3 regions of the Nonomuraea sp. NPDC050404 genome follow, and region 3 is predicted to be linked to each of the others. Evidence: predicted binding sites of a transcription regulator. Region 3 holds the regulator's gene; each other region holds the start of a gene.
What was found. The regulator HrcA, encoded in region 3, represses chaperone genes, less so after heat shock. The targets are predictions, from matches to a motif close to TTGGCACTCTCNNNNNGAGAGTGCCAA.

Region 1 (3,272 bases), on a different contig from region 3:
TCATCCCGGCCAACCTGGAGAAGGCCAAGATCGCCATGGCCCGGGTGTTCGGCGGGCGGCTGATCGGCATCGACGGCACCTATGACGAGGTCAACCGGTTCTGTTCGGAGCTGATCGGCGACCCCATGGGCGACAAGTGGGGCTTCGTCAACGTCAACCTGCGGCCCTACTACGCCGAGGGCTCCAAGACGCTCGCGTACGAGATCGCCGAGCAGCTCGGCTGGCGGCTGCCCGAGCAGATCATCATTCCCATCGCCTCCGGCTCCCAGCTCACGAAGATCGACAAGGGCTTCAAGGAGCTGGTGAGGCTGGGGCTGGTGGAGGACACGCCCTACAAGGTCTTCGGCGCCCAGGCCGCCGGGTGCTCGCCGGTGTCCACGGCGTACAAGGCCGGCCACGACGTCGTGCAGCCGGTCAGGCCGGACACCATCGCCAAGTCGCTGGCCATCGGCAACCCCGCCGACGGGCCGTACGTGCTGGACATCGCCCGGCGCACCGGAGGTGGCGTCGAGGACGTCACGGACGCCGAGATCGTGGCCGCGATGAGGCTGCTGGCCTCGACCGAGGGCATCTTCGCCGAGACCGCCGGCGGCGTGACCGTCGGCGTGCTGAAGAAGCTCACCGAGAGCGGGCGGCTCGACCCCGAGGCCGAGACCGTCGTGCTCAACACCGGTGACGGGCTCAAGACGCTGGACGTGCTCGACGGCGAGTCCGTCGAGCCCACGGCCGTGATCAAGCCCTCTCTCGACGCGTTCCGCGCGACTGTCTGACAACCAGGAAAGGCGATTAGAACCATGAGCGTTTCTGTGCGGATTCCCACCATTCTGCGCACGTACACCGGGGGGAACGCGGAAGTCAGTGGCGAGGGCGCGACTCTTCGTGACGTGCTTGCCAAGCTCGACTCCGACTACCCGGGCATCGGCGCGAGAATTCTGGATGAATCGGGCAAGATTCGTCGTTTCGTCAACGTTTATGTTGGGGAAGAGGACGTCCGTTTCACCGAGGGACTCGACACTCCCGCCCCCGAGGGCACTCAGATCTCCATCATCCCGGCGGTCGCCGGCGGCTGACTCCCGTAGACCACACTGTTGAAGGCGCCCCCAGTGGGCGCCTTCTCCTTTTCCCGGGCCAATTCAACGTTGAACGACCTGCGATGCGAAGAAATAGGGAGTTTGCAGATTGACTCTGTTGCCAAACCCCTTGCCACAGGTATGGTCGAGGGCGATCGTCTGGCTGATTTCCCTAAAGTCACACGATTACAGGTCCCGCGGAGGAATGGGCGAGATCTGGGAGACCAGTAAGAGGAGTCGGAAGTGGCGCAGGGCACCGTCAAGTGGTTCAACGCGGACAAGGGCTACGGCTTCATCGCGGTAGACGGTGGTAAGGATGTATTCGTCCATTACTCAGCGATCATGATGGACGGGTACCGCTCTCTCGAACAGGGGCAGCGCGTCGAGTTCGAGATCACGCAGGGCCAGAAGGGACCGCAGGCGGAGTCCGTCCGCGCGGTCTGATTGACATCACTGGTATGCACCGGGCGGGATCCACGGCACCGCGATCCGTGCGAGCCGTCACCACCTATCTCGTCGACTCGTGTGCGGCGAGCTGCTCCGGGCGGCTCGCCGTACCGATCCACTGGTCTTGTGCGCACCTTCCCGGCGGCTCGCCGTACGGACTTACTGACCTGCGAGGAACCACCGGGCCGGTGGTCGTTCGCTTGCACTCGGCAGGGTAGAGTGCTAAACAGTCGTTGGCACTCTGTGCAGCAGAGTGCCAACCTCGGATCGAGACGATGGGGTCTGCCGAACGGAGATGCGGACCCATGCCGTCGCGGGCGTCGGCTCGGTCCACCCCAGCCACCCTGCATCTGGGAGGTCTAGCCTTATGGCAGCCAAGATGATCGCGTTTGACGAGGACGCCCGGCGCGGTCTCGAGCGCGGTATGAACCAGCTCGCCGACGCCGTCAAGGTGACCCTGGGCCCGAAGGGCCGCAACGTCGTACTGGAGAAGAAGTGGGGCGCCCCCACGATCACCAACGACGGTGTTTCCATCGCCAAGGAAATCGAGCTCGAGGACCCTTGGGAGAAGATCGGCGCCGAGCTGGTCAAGGAAGTCGCCAAGAAGACTGACGACGTCGCCGGCGACGGCACCACCACCGCCACCGTGCTCGCCCAGGCGCTCGTTCGTGAGGGTCTGCGCAACGTGGCCGCCGGCGCCAACCCGATGGCCCTGAAGAAGGGCATCGAGGCCGCCGTCGAGCGCGTCAGCGAGGAGCTCTCCAAGCTGGCCAAGGATGTGGAGACCAAGGAGCAGATCGCCTCCACCGCCTCCATCTCCGCCGCCGACCCCGAGATCGGCTCGCTCATCGCCGAGGCGATGGACAAGGTCGGCAAGGAAGGCGTCATCACCGTCGAGGAGAGCAACACCTTCGGCCTGGAGCTTGAGCTCACCGAGGGCATGCGCTTCGACAAGGGCATGACGTCGATGTACTTCGTCACCGACTCGGACCGCATGGAGGCCGTGCTCGAGGACCCGTACATCCTGATCGTCAACAGCAAGGTCTCGGCCAACAAGGACCTGCTGCCGCTGCTCGACAAGGTCGTGCAGTCCGGCAAGCCGCTGCTGATCATCGCCGAGGACGTCGACGGCGAGGCCCTGGCCACGCTGGTCGTCAACAAGATCCGTGGCCTGTTCCGCTCCGTCGCGGTCAAGGCGCCGGGCTTCGGTGACCGCCGCAAGGCCATGCTCAACGACATCGCGATCCTGACCGGTGGTCAGGTCATCGCCGAGGAGGTCGGCCTCAAGCTCGAGACCGCCACCCTCGACCTGCTGGGCCGCGCCCGCAAGGTGGTCGTGACCAAGGACGAGACCACGATCGTGGACGGCGCCGGTGACGCCGAGCAGATCGCGGGCCGGGTCGGCGAGATCCGCGCCGAGATCGAGCGCACCGACTCCGACTACGACCGTGAGAAGCTCCAGGAGCGCCTCGCGAAGCTGGCCGGCGGCGTCGCCGTCATCAAGGCCGGCGCCGCGACCGAGGTCGAGCTGAAGGAGCGCAAGCACCGCATCGAGGACGCCGTGCGTAACGCCAAGGCGGCCGTCGAGGAGGGCATCGTGCCCGGCGGTGGCGTGGCGCTGCTGCAGGCCGGCGCCAAGGCGTTCGACAAGCTGGAGCTGCCCGGCGACGAGGCGACCGGCGCGGCGATCGTCAAGAAGGCGCTGGAGGAGCCGCTCAAGCAGATCGCGGTCAACGCCGGCCTTGAGGGCGGCGT
Region 2 (3,272 bases), on a different contig from region 3:
ACCTCCACCGGCGACACGATCGCCAACCCGCGTCACCTGGCCAGGCGGGAGCGCAACCTGGCCCGCTACCAGCGGCGCCTGGCCCGCACCCGGCGCGGCTCGGCCAACCGGGTCAAGGCCAGGGCGAAGGTGGCCCGCGCGCACCGCAAGGTCCGGGCTTCGCGCGCGGACTTTCTGCACCGCACCTCGGCCCGGCTCATCCGTGACCACGACGTCATCGTGATCGAAGACCTCAACGTGCGCGGCATGGTTCGCAACCGCAGACTGTCCAAGGCCATCTCCGACACGGGCTGGGGCACCTTCCGCGCCCTGCTGGCCTACAAGGCCGCCAGGCACGGCCGCCACCTGATCGTGATCGACCGCTGGTATCCCTCCAGCAAGACCTGCTCGGCCTGCGGGCACCTGCTCGCCGAACTCGCCCTCGGCACCCGGACGTGGCAGTGCCCGTCCTGCGGCACCCGGCACGACCGGGACGTCAACGCCGCCAAGAACATTCTGGCGGCAGGTCTTGCCGCAACTGCCTGCGGAGGTGACGTCAGACATGCCGGGTCTCCCGGGGTGCGGTCGCCGGCGAAACAGGAACCCCAGCCCGCGAGTGCTGGAATCCCCGTCCCTCAGCGCGGGGAGTAGTCAAAGCAGCTCCCTCTCTTCGAGTACCGCGAGCAGCGGCCCAGCCGCCGCCAGCACCGCCTGAACGTCTTCCCCGGACAGAACCCGGCCCGCATCCAGCACCAGCCGCACCCCATCACCCAGCCTGACCCCCGCGACCACAGCCCCGAACGCCGGCGACTGACTGTCGTTCAGCCCCGCGCCCACCGACTCGTCCACCCCCGCGCCCACCGCTGTGGGCACTCCCGCAATCACCGGTGCGGGCATCGGGGGATGGCGGTTGTCCTCCGCCGTGTCCGCGAGTCCAGACTCCGGTGGCCGGCCGTCCTCTGCCGCCGCCGCGTGCGCGTGCGCCGTTCCGCTGCCCGGCCGCTCGGTCCAGAACCGTCCCCGCACCGGCGAGCTGTCCCGCGCCTCTTCAGGTCCGTCAACCGCCTGCAACCCATCGGCCGTCTGCAGTCCGTCAACCGGCTGCAGCCTGTCAACCGCCCGCAGCCCATCCGCAGCCTGGAGCCCATCCGAGACGGTCACAGTCGCAGCCGCCGCATCCGCCCTCACCGAGTCGTCCAGTCCTGCCGCCGACTCCAGGGTGCGATCCGTGGCCCCTGTCAGCGCCGCCTGGATCTCGGCGATCGACCGTCCGGCCGTCTGCAGTCGCTTCACCGCCACGAGCTGCAGCAGATGCCGCCGCCCGTAGCGGGCCACCCGGCCGCGCCTGGTCAGTGGCGGGTCCACCAGGCCGATGGTCGTATACCACCTGATCAGCCGCTCACCCGGTACCTCGCGGACCCGTCCGCTGGCAGGGGTGGACGCCCCGGCGCGCAGGGCGCGCGCCGCGTGCTCGGCCAGTTCGCCGATCGTCCAGGTGTCACTCATACCTTCACAGTGACACTGTCACTATTACACTGTCAACAACGGGGGGAGTGGAAGAAGAAACGCCTGAATTTCGTTGGGAAATGTGTAAAGTCCGACCGACGGGGAGAAAACAGACATGGCTACCATTACTGGCCCACTCTCGGGCGACGCCAGGAACACCGTCGCGGAGGCCCTCCAGGGCGCCTTGGTCGATCTGATCGATCTCTCACTGGTCGCCAAGCAGGCCCACTGGAACCTCATCGGTACACATTTCCGCTCCATCCACCTCCAGCTAGACGAGATCACCGCGCTGGCCAGGACCCACATGGACGTCCTCGCCGAGCGCGCCGTGGCCCTCGGAGCCAATCCGGACGGCCGCGCCGCCACGGTCTCCCGCTCCACCAAGCTCCAGCAGCCCGAGGGCGGCTGGCTTGAGGACGGCAAGGTCCTGGCGATTCTCACCGACATCCTCGACGGCATCAGCAAGCGCATGTACGAGCGCATCAAGGCCACTGACGAGGCCGACCCCGTCAGCCAGGACCTGCTGATCGCCGTGGCGCAGGAGATCGACAAGCAACACTGGATGTTCCAGGCCCAGCGCTGACCAACCGCGAAAAGTCCGGGCCCAGGCCCGGACTTTCGCATGCCTGACCCGTGCGCGATGCGGGCACGCCGAGCTGGGTTCGCTGAGTGGACGTGGCGCGGGCGGGCGTGTCCGTCATCGCCATGGTGCTGTCACCGGTGCCCGATTCCGATGGGCCGGTGGCTCGATTTCCGAAATCTCGTGGTTTATCGGGAAAACGGTTTCATTCTCACACACCGTAGCCAGAGGTGCCGGTCGGTGGTTCATTGGCCGCCATCCGGCTCACGGAAAGTCACCGGCCGCACCTCGTAGCGAAAGGCGGCCACGGGGTTTGCGCAGAGTTTGATCTCGCGAGTCCCTGCCATTCATGTCGGTGCGGTCGACTAGCGTGGCACCTAGAGGGAGGCCCCACGATGTCGCGCAAGACTCTCCTCCGCACGGGCCCGCTCGTGCCGGGCGGCGTCAGCCCGTACGGTCCGCTCGGCCTGCCGGATCCCGGCGGCGCCCTGGCGCTGCCCCCAGGGTTCGCCGGCCGGGTCGTGGCCCGATCCGGCCACAAGGTGGCCGGCCTGACCTGGCACGCGGCCCCCGACGGCGGCGCCTGCTTCCCCGACGGCGGCGGCTGGATCTACGTGTCCAACTCCGAGCTCCCCCTGCTCGGTGGCGCGTCGGCGCTGCGCTTTCGCGCGGACGGCAGCGTCGGCGACGCCTACCGCATCCTGTCGGGCACCGACCTCAACTGCGCGGGCGGCGCCACGCCGTGGCACACCTGGCTGTCGTGCGAGCTCGGCCACCGGGGCCGGGTCTTCGAGTGCGACCCCTACGGCGCCCGCGCCGCACGTCCCCGCCTGTCCATGGGCCGTTTCAAGCACGAGGCCGCGGCCTGCGACCCGGAGCGGCGCGTGATCTACATGACCGAGGACGAGCCGGACGGCTGCTTCTACCGGTTCCGGCCGGGCGACTGGGGCGACCTGACGGAGGGCACGCTGGAGGTCCTGTGCGCCTCGGGCCACTGGCAGGCGGTGCCCTCGCCGGCGGCCCTGCTCAAGGAGGCCCGCCACCAGGTCGAGGACGCCCGCCACTTCGACGGCGGCGATGGCTGCCACTACGCCGGTGGGGTGTGCTACTTCACCACGAAGGGCGACACCGGCCTCTGGGCCTACGACGCCCAGAGCTCCACGCTCGACCGGCTGTGCGAGGGCGTGCGCGCGATCACCGCCGCCCC
Region 3 (3,272 bases):
CTTGTCACAGGCCACCACCGCACCGCAGAAGCCGCTGTCGGCGTCCTCCACGACCAGCTCCAGTTCGGCGGGCACTTTCGGGATCTTGCCCTTGCCCGGCCGCCGCCAATTTCCCGCCAGAACATCGCCCTCGTACACACGGGGACCGTAGCAAATCACCCGCCGACCGCAAGGCGCCTTCGGGAGCGTTTGCGGAGCAGCAGGACGGTGACCGTGCCGCCGATCGCGACGAGCAGGCCCCCGGCGGGGACGAAGATCAGTGTGAACATGCCGCCGGCGGCCCTGCCCACGGCGGCCGACAGGTCGCCGCCCACGCCGTACCGTACGGTGGCCTGCCCCTGGTTGCTGCAGGTGAGCTGGTACTCACCCTTGGCCGGCGCGTTGATCACGAGGAACTGCTCCCACTCGGCGCCTCCCGCCGTGATCGTCTGGGCGTCCGTGGTCCTGGCGAGCCTGGCCTGGCCCGGGCCGCCGCTGATCGAGCAGTCATAGGTGACCGCAGTGTCACCGGTGATGAACACTCCGGGTCGGTCCGCCGGGTCGATCCGTACCGTGACGCTTTCGCCGGATGCGAACGTCCTCGTCGGGGCCACGCCCGTCATGCCCGCCATGCCGTCCACGAGGAAGTACACGCCGACCGCCACACACGCCAGGAACACGCCCCAGGGGGCCGCGAGCCACCACAGGCTGGGTTTTATGACATTTGTGGCGGCTGGAGGTGGGAATTGGGCTTGCTGGCCGTATTGTCCGTACTGAGGAGGCAAATCGAACTGCGTGGCCTCGCCGTGCCGCGGCGGTCGTTGCTGATGCGGCGGCGGCCACGGACCGGGCTGGGATCCTGATTGCGGACCGTAACCGGGCTGGGACTCCGGATGCGGGCCATACTGAGCGGGACGCGGCTGACCTTGGTGGGGACCCTGCCCAGGCGGCGGGCCGTACGGCGGGGGCTGGGAATCGTCGGTCATGTGGGCAAGTCTGAGGCCTGTCGCTTCCAAGAAGCTAGAAGCAGGATGGGACGCGGTGTTATCGCACCTTGTGGGCGAGAGCCGTACACTTGGCACTCGGGAACACAGAGTGCTAGACACCTCGTTTCTTCAAGAGGTGCGTTCCTGATAGAGACAGAGGCAGGAGGTGAGCACGTGCTCGACGATCGTAAACTGGCGGTGCTCCGCGCCATTGTCGAAGACTACGTGTCCACCAACGAACCGGTGGGCTCCAAGGCGCTCGCCGAGCGCCACAATCTGAAGGTCTCCCCGGCGACGGTCAGGAACGACATGGCCGCGCTGGAGGAGGAGGGCTACATCACCCAGCCGCACACCAGCGCGGGCCGCGTGCCGACGGACAAGGGCTACCGCCTGTTCGTCGACCGGCTCTCACAGGTCAAGCCGCTGTCGTCGGCCGAGCGCAGGGCGATCGAGACGTTCCTCGCCGGCGCGGTCGACCTCGACGACGTGGTCACCCGCACGGTCCGCCTGCTGGCGCAGCTGACCAGGCAGGTGGCGGTCGTGCAGTACCCGACGCTCACGCGTTCGACCGTCAGGCACGTCGAACTGGTCCCGCTGAACGACCGGCGGGTCATGCTCGTGCTCATCACCAACACCGGCCGCGTCGAACAACGCGTGGTCGAACTCCCGGAAGCGGTGGAGGACGCCCGCGTAGCCCACCTGCGCGCCGTGCTCAACGCCTGCCTCGACGGCTGCGGCCTGACCAGCGTGCCCGACCTGGTCGCCGACCTGCCCGAGCGGCTGGCTCCCGAAGACCGGCCCGCCGCGGTGACGATCCTGTCGGTGCTGCTCGAAACGCTGGTCGAGCGGCACGACGAGAAGATCGTGTTCGCCGGCGCGGCCAACCTCGCAGGCGCCGACTTCTCCGTCGGCCTGCGCGATGTGCTGGAGGCGCTGGAAGAGCAGGTCGTCCTCATGCGGCTGCTCGGCGAGACTTCCACAGACACCCCGTCCGCGCTCACCGTGCGCATCGGCTCGGAAAACCCCTACCTGCGTGGGACATCCGTCGTCGCGACCGGATACGGTTCTGGCGACAACCAACTGGCCCGGCTCGGAGTGCTGGGGCCGACCAGGATGGACTATCCCGTGACGATGGGCGCCGTGCGCGCGGTGGCACGCTACGTCAGCCAGATCCTGGCTGCATCATAAGAGGTCGATAAGTGGCAAACAGCGACTACTACGCCACCCTCGGGGTGCGCCGTGACGCAAGTCAGGACGAGATCAAGAAGGCCTACCGCCGCCTCGCCCGCGAGCTGCACCCCGACGTGAACCCCGATCCTGAGACCCAGGACCGGTTCAAAGAGATCACGCAGGCCTACGAGGTGCTGTCAGATCCGAGCAAGCGCCAGATGTACGACCTGGGTGGCGACCCCTTCGGCGGCGCCGGGGCAGGCGCGGGCGCGGGCGCCGGAGGCTTCGGGGCGGGCTTCCCGTTCAGCGACATCATGGACGCCTTCTTCGGCACGGCGGCCGGCACCCGCGGTCCGCGCTCGCGCGCCCGCAGGGGCCGCAACGCCACCATCCGGGTCGAGCTCGACCTGCGCGAGACGGCGTTCGGCACCACCCGCGAGCTGGTCGTCGACACGGCCGTGCTCTGCGAGGTCTGCCACGGCGCCGGCGCGGCGCCCGGCACCCATCCCGACAGCTGCGACATGTGCAACGGCCGCGGCGAGATCTCCCAGGTCACCCGCTCCTTCCTGGGCCAGGTCATGACCTCCAGGCCGTGCCCGCAGTGCGGCGGCTTCGGCACGATCATCCGCAACCCGTGCCAGGAGTGCTCCGGCGACGGCCGCGTACGCACCCGCCGTACCATCAAGGTCCGCATCCCCGCGGGCGTCGAGGACGGCACCCACATCCAGCTCGCCGGCGAGGGCGAGGTCGGCCCCGGCGGCGGCCCGCCCGGAGACCTCTTCCTGGAGATCGTCGAACGGCCCCACGAGATCTTCGAGCGCCGCGGCGACGACCTGCACTGCACCGTGCAGATCCCCATGACGGCCGCCGCGCTCGGCACCATCCTCGCCGTGGAGACCCTCGACGGCTCCGAGGAGATCGACGTCCGGCCCGGCACCCAGTCGGGCCAGGTCATCACCATGTACGGGCGCGGCGTGCAGCGGCTCAACGAGTCCGGCAGGGGTGACCTGCTCATCCACGTCAACGTCGAGACCCCCAACCGCCTCGACACCGCCCAGGAAGACCTGCTGAAGGAGCTGGCCAGGCTGCGCGGCGAGGAGCGGCCGCCCGGCAAGTTCGCCCCCGGGCAGCAGGGCT

Region 1: groL (chaperonin GroEL) is a predicted target of HrcA. The motif match lies at 1,751-1,777, and genes of this name have one in related genera.
Region 2: AB0I81_RS21875 (DNA starvation/stationary phase protection protein) is a predicted target of HrcA. The motif match lies at 1,495-1,521, and genes of this name have one in related genera.

What each region holds. Positions count from the first base shown of each region.
Region 1 covers NZ_JBFAKB010000048.1:32,616-35,887, forward strand. Annotated here, with positions in the region: gene thrC (threonine synthase) at 1-770, shown strand, start outside; gene AB0I81_RS60555 (MoaD/ThiS family protein) at 795-1,070, shown strand; gene AB0I81_RS60560 (cold-shock protein) at 1,314-1,514, shown strand; gene groL (chaperonin GroEL) at 1,885-3,272, shown strand, end outside.
Region 2 covers NZ_JBFAKB010000007.1:365,780-369,051, forward strand. Annotated here, with positions in the region: gene AB0I81_RS21865 (RNA-guided endonuclease TnpB family protein) at 1-630, shown strand, start outside; gene AB0I81_RS21870 (helix-turn-helix domain-containing protein) at 631-1,485, opposite strand; gene AB0I81_RS21875 (DNA starvation/stationary phase protection protein) at 1,601-2,068, shown strand; gene AB0I81_RS21880 (alkaline phosphatase PhoX) at 2,461-3,272, shown strand, end outside.
Region 3 covers NZ_JBFAKB010000024.1:27,091-30,362, reverse strand. Annotated here, with positions in the region: gene AB0I81_RS46515 (DUF3097 domain-containing protein) at 1-138, opposite strand, end outside; gene AB0I81_RS46510 (hypothetical protein) at 156-644, opposite strand; gene hrcA (heat-inducible transcriptional repressor HrcA) at 1,140-2,153, shown strand; gene dnaJ (molecular chaperone DnaJ) at 2,165-3,272, shown strand, end outside.